DNA from 2 places in the Paenibacillus sp. FSL H8-0332 genome. Region 1 is predicted to be linked to the other one. Evidence: predicted binding sites of a transcription regulator. Region 1 holds the regulator's gene; the other holds the start of a gene.
The links. Region 1 encodes Rex, which represses fermentation and respiration genes when NADH is low (regulators of the CRP and FNR family bind a similar motif). Its sites were predicted from a motif close to TTGTGAAATATTTCACAA; they were not measured.
Positions count from the first base shown of each region.

Region 2: pflB (formate C-acetyltransferase) is a predicted target of Rex. The motif match lies at 4,779-4,796, and genes of this name have one in related genera.

Region 1 covers NZ_CP150145.1:4,397,930-4,404,888, forward strand. Annotated here, with positions in the region: gene NST43_RS18985 (amidohydrolase) at 1-1,280, opposite strand, end outside; gene NST43_RS18990 (redox-sensing transcriptional repressor Rex) at 1,270-1,920, opposite strand; gene dinG (ATP-dependent DNA helicase DinG) at 2,059-4,920, opposite strand; gene NST43_RS19000 (hypothetical protein) at 5,037-5,675, opposite strand; gene panD (aspartate 1-decarboxylase) at 5,790-6,173, opposite strand; gene panC (pantoate--beta-alanine ligase) at 6,166-6,959, opposite strand, start outside.
Region 2 covers NZ_CP150145.1:4,661,935-4,668,893, reverse strand. Annotated here, with positions in the region: gene NST43_RS20350 (extracellular solute-binding protein) at 1-1,465, shown strand, start outside; gene adhE (bifunctional acetaldehyde-CoA/alcohol dehydrogenase) at 2,002-4,623, shown strand; gene pflB (formate C-acetyltransferase) at 4,885-6,959, shown strand, end outside.

The sequences.
Region 1 (6,959 bases):
AACGTCTCCTGTGCTTTGTGACGGATGGCTTCTTCATCAAGTGTCAGGCATTGTCCATGCTTCACAACCTGCTGGCCGTTCACCCATACATGCTCCACATCCTTGGCGCTGGCCGAATATACAGCATGGGAGAGCAGATCGGTATGCGGCAGCATATGCGGCTGGTCAATATCAAGCGCGATGAAGTCAGCCTTCATCCCTGCTGCAAGGCGGCCTACACCGCTTAGGAAAATAGACTGCGCTCCGTACTCCGTAGCCATCAGAAGCGCCTCAGGAGCCGGTACCGCTGTTGGATCACCGCTTACGCCCTTGTGGATCAGCGCAGCCAGCCTCATCTCTTCGAACATATCCAGATTGTTGTTGCTTGCCGCGCTGTCCGTACCCAGGGAGACCTTAACCCCGGCTCTCAGCAGCTCCGGAACACGGGCAACACCGCTGGCCAGCTTCAGGTTACTGCCGGGGTTATGCGACACGCCAACGTTATGGCGGGCCAGAATCCCGATTTCCTCATCGTTCAGATGAACCCCGTGGGCAATAAGCGAAGGACGGGTAAACATCCCCAGCTTCTCCAGATGTGCGACCGGACGAAGGCCGTAGTCGGCCACGTTCTGCTCCACTTCATGGCGCGTCTCGGACATATGGGTATGCATCGGCAGATCCAGATCATGGGCAGCCTGCACAAACTTCATGAAAAACTCTGGAGGACAGGTGTACGGGGCGTGCGGCGAGAGCATGGTCGTAATTCTGCCGTCAGCCTTGCCATGCCAGTTACGGGCAAAAGCAATCGCCTCAGCGAGCTTGGATTGCTGTACATCTTCCGGGCACAGCCCAATTACGCCGCGCATCAGCACAGCACGAATACCGGACTGCTCGGTCACTTCCGCTACCCGGTCCATATGATCATACATATCGAGGAAGGTTGTTGTGCCGCCCTTCAGCATTTCCAGCACGGACAAAGAAGTTCCCCAATATACATCATCACCAGTGAATTTCTCTTCCATCGGCCACATCTTCTCTTGCAGCCAAGTCTGAAGCACCATATCGTCGCCGTATCCGCGCAGCAGTGACATGGCAGTATGTCCATGGGTATTGACCAGACCCGGCATGAACAGCAGACGGCTGCCGTCTACGACCTGAGCGCCATCCTCCACTGCCGGCTCAGCTTCACCTATGTAAGTAATCAGGTCATCATCCAGGGTCATATACCCGCTCAGCACTGGCTTATCGCTGCCGGGAACCAGAAAGTGCCCATTCTTGATTATCGTGATCTTACTGCTCATCTTCAGCCGCATCCTTTCCATCATGCAAATAATAGGCCAGGCTCTGCAGATCTGTAGTGAAATCAGCGGCGTGAATCCGGATATTGGCAGGCGTCTTGAGAATAACCGGTGCGAAGTTCAGAATCGCCTCAATGCCGGAATCCACAAGAATATCGGCTACATTCTGGGCTTCGCTGTCGGGCACAGTAATGATCCCGATCCGGATTCCCTGCGAGCGGATTGTACTGCTTAGCTCCTCCATCGGCTGCACAACCAGCGAGTTGATCTGCTGGCCCACCTTCGGCGGATAGGCATCGAAGATGGCAGTGATCTTCATCGTATCCTTCAAGTAAGCGTTGTAGTTAGACAAGGCATGACCGAGATTACCGGCTCCAACCAGTGCAACATTAATTTGCTGGTCAAGCTTCAGGATGTGACGAATCTTCTCAATCAGATAGGACACATCGTAGCCGATGCCTTTTCTGCCGAAATCACCGAAATAAGCCAGATCCTTGCGGATCTGGGCGGGGTTCAGATCTAGCTTTTGGCCAAGCTCCTGAGAAGAGACTGTGGAGATTTCACGTTTTTGGAGATCGTTCAGGAACCGCAGGTACACTGGAAGTCTGCGAACGACGGCCTCCGATATTTTATCCGATTTCATGTATTCTCCTCCTTAAAAGTTTTGTTAGACCCGTACAATTATAGCAACCGTACCCCGCCGCCTGCCGGAGTGGCAGAGGAGGCGGGAACGGATCATCAGGTTAATCATGACTTATTAATAATAGCAATAGCGGATGAATTAGGAAACCCCACCGTCTTCCAGCCATTCGGCGATTCTCGGAACCATCTGCTCGGTGAGCATATGCTCCATCTTGGGACCGGGGAGCGAGTACAGGAAGTACTTCCCGTAATAGGATTCAATCACTCTGGTGTCATAGACAATCACGATCCCCCGGTCCTTCGCCGTACGGACCAGCCGCCCGAAGCCCTGCTTGAAGCGGATAACGGCCTGCGGCACGGACAGCTTCATGAACGGGTTCTTCTTCTGTGCCTGAAGCAGCTCCGACTTCGCCTCAGCCAGCGGGTGATTCGGCGGCTGGAACGGCAGTCTGACAATCGCCAGGCAGGTCAATGCTTCTCCAGGAATATCAACCCCTTCCCAGAAACTGCTGGTACCAAGCAGGACGGAGGCCGGGGTGTCCTGGAAGCGGCGGATCAGCTTGCTCCGGCTGCCGCCCTCCACGCCTTGTCCCAGCACCGCGATATCCTGCGAGGCAAGTGCCTCCTTCAGCGGATCGTAGACCTGGCGCAGCATTTTGTAGGAGGTGAACAGCACCAGCATCCGTCCCCGTGTAGCTACAGCCGTCTCAGCAAGGGAGTGGACTAGCGTGTCCACGAATCGGGCATCCCCTATACTTCCCTTAACGCTCGGGAAGTCGCGGGGAATGACCAGCAGTGCCTGCTCACGGTACTTGAACGGCGACGGAAGCAGCGCAGTCATCAGACGCCCTTGCTCCGCAGCCTCACCAAGGCCCAGGTTATCCATCATGAACTGGAAGGATTTATCCACCGATAAGGTGGCCGAGGTCAGGATAATGCTCTTCTTCTTGTCGAAGAACAGCTCCCTGAGCTGGGTGCTGACATCTACGGGAACGGCATACATTTGCAGCGACTTGCCCTTATAATTGCCGCTTCCCTCCAGCCAATACACAATATTCTCATCATTCAGGCTCATGAAGAAGCGAATCTGCTCTCTAATGGATGCCAGGTCCTTGAACAAGCCGCCTATATCCGTCACAAGACTGTCCGAGGAGGACTGGCTGTCCGTGTCACGCATCTCACTGAGCATCTTGTCACCCTTGCGGATGATATCGCTCAGACTGAGGTTCAGTGTATTCTCAAGGGCAGCCAGCTCCTCCCAATCCTTGGGCTTCTTGCCCGGCTGCAGGCGCGCTACCAGCTGGCCTGCTTCACCGGCCCCGGCGTCACTGCGCTCGGGCAGCAGGCTAAAGAGCCTGTCGCTGAGCGCATCCCAGGATTCCTTCACGGTCAGCAGATCTGGATAGATCCTGTCGATCACGCCGCTCCATTCGGAAGCCTGCTCACTGCCGGAAGACTGCAGGCTCTGGCGGAGGGCAGGCAGCTGCCCGCTCCGGCTATCTTTGTAGAGACGGGTTAAGGTATGGGCGAATGTGAAATATTTCATCTGCATGCCAAGATGCTTGCCGGCAATATCCTCCAGATGATGAGCTTCGTCAATGACAAGATGCTCGTAGGCCGGAAGAAGCTGATGCCCGGCTTTGACATCTGCGAACAGCTTGGAGTGATTGGTGACCACCACATCGGAGATCCCCGCTTCATGCTTGGCCCGGTGGTAATAGCATTTGCGGAACCAGGGACAGGCGCGTCCCAGACAGGAGTCGGTATCACTGGCTACAGTCTCCCAGAAATCGCCGCCCCGTCCGCTTAAGTTAAGCTCCTCATCATCCCCGGTTGTCGTCTGGGTTAGCCAGACAAGCATTTGCGCAGCGGTAATTGCTTCTTCCCTTGGACTCGTAAAGTCCTTTTTGTTCATTCTATGTTCGAATTTGCGCAGACACAAATAGTGCCCTCTTCCCTTAAAGATGGAAGCCTTGAACGGGAACGGCACAACGCTGGTTAAGAGCGGAATATCCCGCTCCCGCAGCTGGTCCTGAAGGTTAATGGTATGGGTGCTGACCATCACCTTCTGATCACTCTTCACACTGTGGTAGATCGCCGGAAGCAGATAACCCAGCGATTTGCCGGTGCCTGTTCCCGCTTCAATCAGCAGATGCTTATCCTGCTCAAGCGCTGTAATGACCTCATGGATCATCAGCTCCTGGGCTTCACGGCTCTCATACTGGGGAAGCGCAGCCTTCAGCCGCTTGGTTACCTCATCCATATATTCCTCAAAGGTAATATTCTCCAGCGGATTGACGCTTCCTTCCTCCCGGGGCGTAGCCAGCTCTGCCCAATCCCCCACCGCCAGCGCAAGCTGACGGTAGAAGCTCAGCTCACCTTCCGGCTGGAAGGTCTCCATCTCCCGCTCCCGCAGCAGACCGTCGAAATACCAGGCCATATCACTGTCTTCGTCCGCGAACAGCTCATTCAGGCGCTGAATGGTCAGCAGCGGCAGACTGTGCAGCTCTTCCAGACATTTGAGCAGCACAATAGCCGTGGCAAGCGCATCGCTGTCCGCCTGATGGGGACGGTCATGCGTAATGCCGAAGTGGCTGCTTACCGCGCCTAACTGATAGGTGCTCAGCGAGGGAAAGCATATTTTGAGAAAATCGATCGTATCCAGAATCCGCCCCTGAAACGGCAGATAGCCGCAGCGGTCCAGCGCATTCTGCAAAAAATGAAAATCAAACGCAACATTGTGTCCGACGAGGACCACATCATCCAGCAGCGGCACCAGCTCCATCATCATCTCATCGAGCTCCGGCGCATCCTGTACATCACTGTCTGTAATTCCGGTCAGGCCCGTAATAAAAGGAGGGATTGGCGCTCCGGGCTTGACGTAGGAACCATACACCCGGGAGATCGTCCCGTCTTCTTCTATAATGGCAAGGCCAACCTGGATGATCTCTCCCACAGATTGGGTTCCCGTAGTTTCAAAATCAAGCACGGCAAATTTCATTATAAGTTCTATTCCCTTTCACTTGAGACTCTTTATCAGCATAACAGAAGTTACGAAAAAAGGCGATGCACACCCCCGGGAAGTGGGGCGCATCGCCTAAAGAAACCGAGGATAAGTTATAAAAGCGAAACCAGCTGATGGCCGAACTCCAGCTTCCCGCCCCGCCTGCGGCACACCTCCAGATTAACGCTCGGCTCCGGCAGATCAGGGTCATGCAGCAGCGACAGGCTGAACAGCTCACTGGCTTCTTTAAAACGTTCCTGGGAAGCCCGGATACAGCCCAGCGCATTATAGATCATCGCCTTCAGCTTCACCTCACGAATCAGGCCCAGCATGTGGTCCAGATGTCCCCAGGCAATCTCGCCTTCCCCCTCCTGGAGGTAAGCCATGGCCAGATACAGGCGGGCAGCGAGGCTGTCCGGATATTGTGCCGTAACCTCACGGAACTGTTCAATGCACTTGCGGTACATCAGCAGCTTGTAATAGCCCTGTCCCCTGACAAAAGCATCCATCCCAAGCTCAGGCGCTTCTTCCTCCGGCAGTTCCTCAGGCGGAGCCTGGAAATCCGCCTGTTCCCGGAACTCGCTCAGCTTCTCGGCAAAGACCAGCCACTCATCCATTACATTATCACTGATTCGGTGGAGCATATTATACTTGGATAAAAGATCGCTTCGGCGGGCACCCTCCGCAGTAGGGAAGTCGGTTTGGATCTCCTGCAGCATCTTGTTCATCTCAGCAAATAAATGTTGAAACACCGGACATCCCACCCTTACTGATAATGAAGTCAGCTTAAGCTTGCCTGCCTTCATTTTTCACAAGTACAGGTGTCTTCATCCCTGCCATTGATTACATGGCTCAAAGTAAGGAATTCAGGCAATTGTAGCGTGAATCTCATGATCCGCCAGCTTCACTGGCTTATTGCCCGCATCTACGAACACTACAGTCGGCTTGTGCGCCGCCAGCTCCTCGGAGGACATCATAGCGTAAGAAATAATAATCACGGTATCGCCGGGCTGTACCAGCCGCGCCGCCGCCCCGTTCAGACAGATGACGCCGCTGCCGCGCGGGCCGGGAATGACATAAGTCTCCAGACGGGAACCGTTATTATTGTCCACGATCTGCACCTTCTCGTTCTCCAGCAGGTCAGCGGCTTCCATCAGTTCCTCATCAATGGTAATACTGCCCACATAATTGAGATTGGCTTCAGTGACCGTTGCCCGGTGGATCTTGGATTTCATCATATGTCTAAACAAGAGCGTGTGCCTCCTTAGGAATAAATACATTATTATCAATCAGACGGGTTCTGCCGAACTTCACGGCCAGAGCTATTATAACCTCTCCGCCCGCATCCGTCAGCCTGCTGCCGCCTTCCAGCTCTTCCAGATCAGGGAAGGTTAGAATCTCAGCATAATCAATGACTGCAAGCGGCGATTCAGAAATGACCGAGACCAGCAGGCTCCGTGCTTCCTCTACCGTACGAATGCTGCCCTCTTCCATAGCCTGACGCACTTCGCGCAGGGAACGCGACAATACCAGCGCCTGTCTGCGCTCCTCGCTGCTCAGATAGACATTGCGGGAGCTAAGCGCCAGCCCGTCTTCCTCGCGCACAATAGGACAGGCGATAATGTCCACGTTCATGTTAAGGTCAGACACCATCCGGCGGAGAACGGCTACCTGCTGGGCATCCTTCAGTCCGAAGAAGGCGTAATCCGGCTGCACGATATGAAACAGCTTGCTGACCACTGTAGTTACTCCGTCAAAATGTCCCGGACGCGAAGCGCCGCAGAGCTGTGTGGTCAGCGAGGAGACCGTTACGCCTGTGCGGATCGGCTGCGGGTACATCTCTTCGACACTGGGGATGAACACCAGGTCCGCACCTTCACGTTCAGCCAGCTCCAAATCACGCTGTTCATCCCGTGGATAGGAAGCAAAATCCTCATTCGGGCCAAATTGCAGCGGATTGACAAAAATACTCATCACCACTGTGCCGCTCTTCTCCCCTGCTTTACGCAGCAGACTGGCATGTCCTTCGTGCAGAT
Region 2 (6,959 bases), 260 kb from region 1:
GCGTAAAGTTTCCAGCGTATTCGCCTGCCTCCTGGTCACGGGGACCTTATTGTCCGCTTGCGGGGGCAATAGTAACGGCAACAAGCCGGCGGCTGACGGGGGAGAAGCGACACCTGCACCAGCGGCTACCCAAGCGGCAGAAGAGTCGGCAACCCCGTCACAGGCACCGGCCGATGATATTACCCAGAAAAAGGTAACGATCAAAATCCACTATCCTACGCCTGACCTGACCGAGGTAAGAGCGCAGGAGGATGACAAAATCAAGCGGTTTCAGGAAGTCTATCCGAACGTGGAGATTGTCAAGGACGACTGGCAGTATAATGTAAGCGAGATCGGGGTGAAGATGGCTGCGAACGAAGCGCCTACCTTCTTCAACACGTATGCCACCGAAGCCAAATTCCTGATTGAGAAGGGCTGGGTAGCCGACATCACCGATCTGTGGAACAATTATGAGTTCAAGGATCAGATCAATCCTGTGCTGCAGAACCAGTTCATCATTGACGGCAAGGTGTATGGAGTAACCCAGAAGGGTTATGTCACTACAACAATGATCAACAAGAAGATGCTTGATGACAAAAGTGTAGCTGTACCTCCAATGGACTGGACCTGGGACGACATGCTGAACACAGCCAAAGGAGTGGCCGATCCTAAGAAGGGAATCTCCGGGATTGCGCCAATGGGTAAGGGCAACGAAGCTGGCTGGAACTGGACCAACTTCCTGTTTGAAGCAGGCGGAGAGATCCAGAAGATTGAAGGCGGCAAGGTGGTTGCAACCTTCAATTCCGAAGCCGGGATCAAAGCGCTGGACTTCTATAAGAAGCTGAGATGGGAAGCTGGGGCCGTTCCCCAGGATTGGGCGCTCGGCTGGGGCGATGCTGTAGGCGCCTTCCAGCAGGGCCGCACCGCGATGGTGATGGCCGGATCAGACGGTGTCATTGAACAGGCGCTTAACCAGGGCGGGTTCAAGCCTGAGGATGTGCTGACCTATCCCATGCCTGCGGCTGAGAAGGGCGGCAAGCATACCGGTGTTCTCGGCGGCGACTATCTGGTCATCAACCCGAATGCCAGCAAGGATGAGCAGGAGATGGCCTTCCGTTATATTACCTTCGACTATTTCTCGGATAAAGGCCTGGAAGCGCTCGACGCCATTATCAGCCAGCGTAAAACGGACGGCAAATACTACATCCCGCCGCTTCTGGATTACTATGCTGCGGATTCCGACTTCGGCAAGAAGACCAAGACCGTCTATGACAAGTACGACATTGTATATCAGTACAGTCCCGAAATCATGGCGCTGCTGGACGGCAAGCCTGAAGCCCAGTACAACACACAGGACTATTATGCAACGATGTCCAACGTGATCCAGGAGCTGTTCGCCAAGGAAGGCACAGACTCGAAGACCCAGCTTGATGCGGCGGCCGCAATGGTCCAGCAGAAATTCTTCGATACGATTAAGGCAGAGTAGCTTAAGATGGCTTTCCCTAGAGTCGGGGAAGAGATGAATAAGGGGGAGACAGCAGAGACGCTGTCTCCCTTTTTTTAAAAGATAAGAATTTATATGCTTCGCGCTATAATTATCCTTATCTTTCTCGCTGAAACGGTACCGTCCTTTAAAAGGATGGCAATGCGTTTCCGCTTGTTAGCTGAGATTTATATTTATATTCACCGTCTGAGTGAGTCTATAGAAGAGCACCGTATGAACCGAAGTTACGGCTGGACATTCGTGAGCAGAATTTCCGAGGCGCACCCGGCATCGAAAGGCAAGAGGGGCCATCAACGCTACAGCTTGCGGGTTGGCGTTCGCAGATTAGACAAATATCAATTAAATATTACATATAATATGGAATAAATACCGATATATGATCGAATGAAAGCGCTTTGAAAACAACTCAAAAAAAACTTTATACTTTGTGAAAGATTTCACTATACAAGGTGAAAAGGATGTGCTAAGATAAATGTATAGAAAGAAACAACCTAAAAATTGACAGGAGGACGAGGGAGATGGCAGTTAAAAACGAAGTCGCCGCCCAAGTGAAACAAACCACCGCTGAAGAGTATATTCAGGTTTTGGTGGATAAAGCAAAGAAAGCCCACGAAGCGTTCATGGGCCTGGATCAAGAGCAGACAAACACAATCGTTCATGCAATGGCGCTGGCCGGACTCGACAAGCATATGTACCTGGCCAAACTGGCTGTTGAAGAAACAGGACGCGGAGTATACGAAGACAAAATTACGAAGAATATCTTCTCCACTGAATATATCTGGCACGGAATTAAGTACGACAAGACTGTAGGCGTTATTGAGGATAACGTTTATGACAGCTTCCAGAAGATTGCTGAACCCGTCGGAATCATTATGGGTATCACACCGGTAACCAACCCAACGTCCACCACGATGTTTAAAGCTTTGATTTCCGCAAAGACACGTAACCCTATTATATTCGGTTTCCACCCGTCGGCGCAAGAGTGCAGTGCGGCAGCAGCCAAAATTCTGCATGATGCAGGCGTAGCAGCCGGCGCACCTGAGAACTTCATCCAATGGATTGAACTTCCTACGATGGACAAAACAAACGCACTGATGAACAATCCGGACGTTGCACTGATTCTGGCAACCGGCGGATCGGCAATGGTCAAAGCAGCTTACAGCTGCGGCAAACCGGCACTCGGCGTAGGTCCTGGTAACGTGCCTGCCTTCATTGAGAAGAGTGCTGACATTGATCAGGCTGTAACAGACCTTATCCTGTCGAAGACTTTCGATAATGGTATGATCTGTGCTTCCGAGCAGGCAGTCATCATTGAAGAAGCTATCTTCGATCAAGTGAAGAAGAAAATGATTGCAAACGGCTGTTACTTTGTGAACAAAGAAGAAGCTGCCAAGCTGACAAGCGGCGCAATGAACGTTGAGAAATGTGCGGTTAACCCGGCTATCGTTGGCCAATCCGCAGTGAAGATCGCTGAAATGTGCGGCATTCAGGTTCCTGCCGGAACGAAGATTTTGGTAGCTGAGCTCGAAGGTGTAGGCACTAAATATCCATTGTCCGCTGAGAAGCTGAGCCCGGTTCTGGCTTGCTACAAAGTGAAGAATGCTGACCAGGGTATCGAACGCGCAGCTCAAATCGTTGAATTTGGCGGCATGGGCCACAGCTCGGCTATCCATTCCAATAATGAAGAAGTCATCATGAAGTTCTCCAACCGTCTGCAAACCGGACGTATTCTCGTCAACTCGCCATCCACACACGGCGCAATCGGCGATATTTACAACACCAATATCCCTTCATTGACACTGGGCTGCGGATCTTATGGACGCAACTCGGTATCGCAGAACGTGACTGCAATCAATCTGATCAACGTGAAAAGGGTGAACCGTCGTACCGTGAATATGCAATGGTTTAAAGTACCTGACAAGATTTACTTCGAAAAGGGAGCCACTCAGTATCTGGCCAAAATGCCTGATATCACTCGTGTAGCAATAATTACTGACCCTATGATGGTGAAGCTGGGCTATGTGGAAAGAGTGGAGCACTATCTGCGCCAGCGTCAGACTCCTGTAGCGATCGAAGTATTCTCGGAAGTTGAACCAGATCCATCGACGACTACTGTAGAAAAAGGCGCGGCAATGATGCACAGATTCCAGCCTGACTGCATTATCGCACTCGGCGGCGGTTCCCCAATGGATGCTGCCAAGGGCATGTGGCTGTTCTACGAACATCCGGATGCAGACTTCAACGGTCTGAAGCAGAAGTTCATGGATATCCGCAAACGGGTATACAAATTCCCTAAGCTCGGCAACAAAGCAAAATTCGTTGCGATTCCAACAACTTCGGGTACCGGTTCTGAAGTAACATCATTCGCAGTTATCACAGACAAGACAACAGGCAATAATACGAAGTATCCTCTGGCCGATTATGAGCTGACTCCAGATGTAGCCATTATCGATCCGGAATTTGTATACAGCTTGCCTAAGACTGCTGTTGCCGATACTGGTATGGACGTATTGACCCATGCTATCGAAGCTTATGTATCTGTAATGGCCAGTGACTACACCGATGGTCTGGCAATCAAAGCGATTCAGCTGGTATTCCAGTGGCTGGAGAAATCCGCACTGCAAGGCGATAAGCTGGCCCGTGAGAAAATGCACAACGCTTCAACACTTGCCGGTATGGCATTTGCGAATGCATTCCTGGGGATTAACCACAGCTTGGCGCACAAATGGGGCGGACAGTATCACACAGCACACGGCCGCACCAATGCGATCCTGATGCCGCATGTTATCCGCTACAATGCCAAGAAGCCTACGAAGTTCGCTTCGTTCCCTAAATATTCGCACTTTGTAGCTGACGAACGGTATGCCGAAATCGCCCGTATTCTGGGATTGCCGGCTCGTACTACCGAAGAAGGCGTAACCAGCCTGATCAATGCCATCCGCGACATGAACAAAAAACTCGGTATCGAAGAATCCTTCTCGGCTCTTGGTTTCGATCCTAAGGACTTTGAAGCCCGCGTAGATTACCTGGCTGACCGTGCATTTGAAGACCAATGTACAACTGCCAACCCTAAAATGCCGCTGGTATCTGAGCTTGCCGATGTATACCGCAACGCATTCTACGGAAAATTCGATAACTAATTAACGGTTGCCTGGCGAAGAATAAGGTTAAAGGTTAATATGGGACTGGATGGAAGTGACAAATATCACCGAAAGAGTGATATTTGTCACAGTCCTTTTTCAGAAAATAAACTAAAATGTTTATATAAACAAAGATCCCAGTTATACAGTCACGATTGTGAATTTTATAACAACCAGTAGCTAAGGGATCACGAGACACGGGATTAACCTTCAAGCCCGCGATCTCTACAAATATACTAAATATAAATGGAGGGATTTAGCATGTCGGTGATTGAAAAAGAAGTACAAGAGGTTAAGTCGAGCTGGAGAAATTTCACAAAGGGTACATGGGCTAAGAAAGTTGACGTTAATAACTTTATTGCCAAGAACATCAAGCCTTATGAAGGAAATGAAGATTTCCTCGTAGGTCCTACCAGCAACACTACTGAACTGTGGAAGATTATCTCCCAACTGAGTAAGGAAGAAAGAGAAAGAGGCGGCGTATGGGATGTTTCCCTCGATACTGTCTCCACCATCACTTCCCATAACCCAGGCTACATTGACAAGGACAAGGAACAGATTGTCGGCGTTCAGACTGACGCGCCTTTCAGACGTTCTATCCAACCGTTCGGCGGTATCAAGATGATGATCGATGCTACTAAGGCTTACGGCTTCGAGCTTCCGCAGAATATCGTTGACATGTTCACGAACATCCGCAAAACGCATAACCAAGGCGTATTTGATGCATATACACCAGATATGAGAGCTGTGCGTAAATCGGGCGTAATCACAGGTCTTCCTGATGCTTATGGCCGCGGACGTATCATCGGCGACTATCGCCGTATTGCTCTGTACGGTATTGATTTCCTGATCAAAGACAAGAAGCAACAACTGACTGAGCTTGAAGTGGATTCCATGACAGAAGAAGTTATCCGTCTGCGTGAAGAACTGTCCGAGCAAATGCGTGCTCTTGGCGAACTGAAACAAATGGCTGCAGCTCATGGTATGGATATCTCCAAACCGGCTGTCAACTTCAAAGAAGCTACACAATGGGTATACTTCGGTTATCTGGCGGCTGTTAAAGAGCAGAATGGTGCGGCAATGTCCCTTGGACGCGTATCTTCCTTCCTTGACATCTATGTTCAACGTGACTTTGAAGAAGGTACTCTGACTGAAGAACAAGCTCAAGAAATCGTTGACCATTTCGTAATGAAGCTGCGTATCGTGAAATTCCTGCGTACGCCTGACTATAACGACCTGTTCTCCGGCGACCCTACTTGGGTAACAGAATCCATCGGTGGTATGGCTGAAGACGGTACAACTCGCGTAACCAAAAACAGCTTCCGCTTCCTGCATACCCTGTACAATCTGGGACCGGCTCCAGAACCAAACCTGACTGTACTGTGGTCCGAGAAGCTGCCTGAAGGCTTCAAAAAATATTGTGCCAAGGTATCCATTGAGACCAGCGCTATCCAATATGAGAACGATGATGTTATGCGTCCATACTGGGGTGAAGATTATGCAATTGCCTGCTGCGTATCCCCAATGCGTATCGGTAAGCAAATGCAGTTCTTCGGTGCCCGTGCCAACCTGGCTAAGGCTCTGCTGTATGCGATCAATGGCGGTAAAGATGAGAAATCCGGTGCTCAGGTAGGTCCTGAATATCCTGCGATCACTTCTGAATATCTGGATTATGATGAAGTAATGAAACGCTTCAAACCAATGATGGAATGGCTGGCTAAGACTTATGTCAACACGCTGAACATCATTCACTATATGCATGACAAATATTCCTACGAACGTATCGAAATGGCGCTGCATGACCGCGACATTCTGCGTACGATGGCTTGCGGTATCGCCGGACTGTCCGTTGCTGCTGACTCCCTGAGCGCAATCAAATATGCTAAGGTTAAGCCAATCCGCAACGAAGAAGGCATTGCCATCGACTTTGAAACTGAGGGTGAATTCCCTTGCTACGGTAACAATGACGACGCTGTTGACGGCATCGCTGTTGAACTGGTTGAAACCTTCATGTCGATGATCCGCAAAAACAAAACTTATCGTGATGCTGTGCCGACTCAATCGGTACTGACTATCACTTCGAACGTTGTATATGGTAAAAAGACTGGTACTACTCCTGATGGACGTAAAAAAGGCGAACCATTCGCTCCTGGTGCTAACCCAATGCACGGACGCGATAAGAAGGGCGCCCTGGCATCCCTGAACTCTGTTGCCAAACTGCCTTACTCTGATGCACAAGATGGTATCTCTAACACCTTCTCCATCGTTCCTAAGGCACTGGGTAAAGACGAAGATTCCCGTAAGTCCAACCTGGTATTCATGATGGATGGATATTT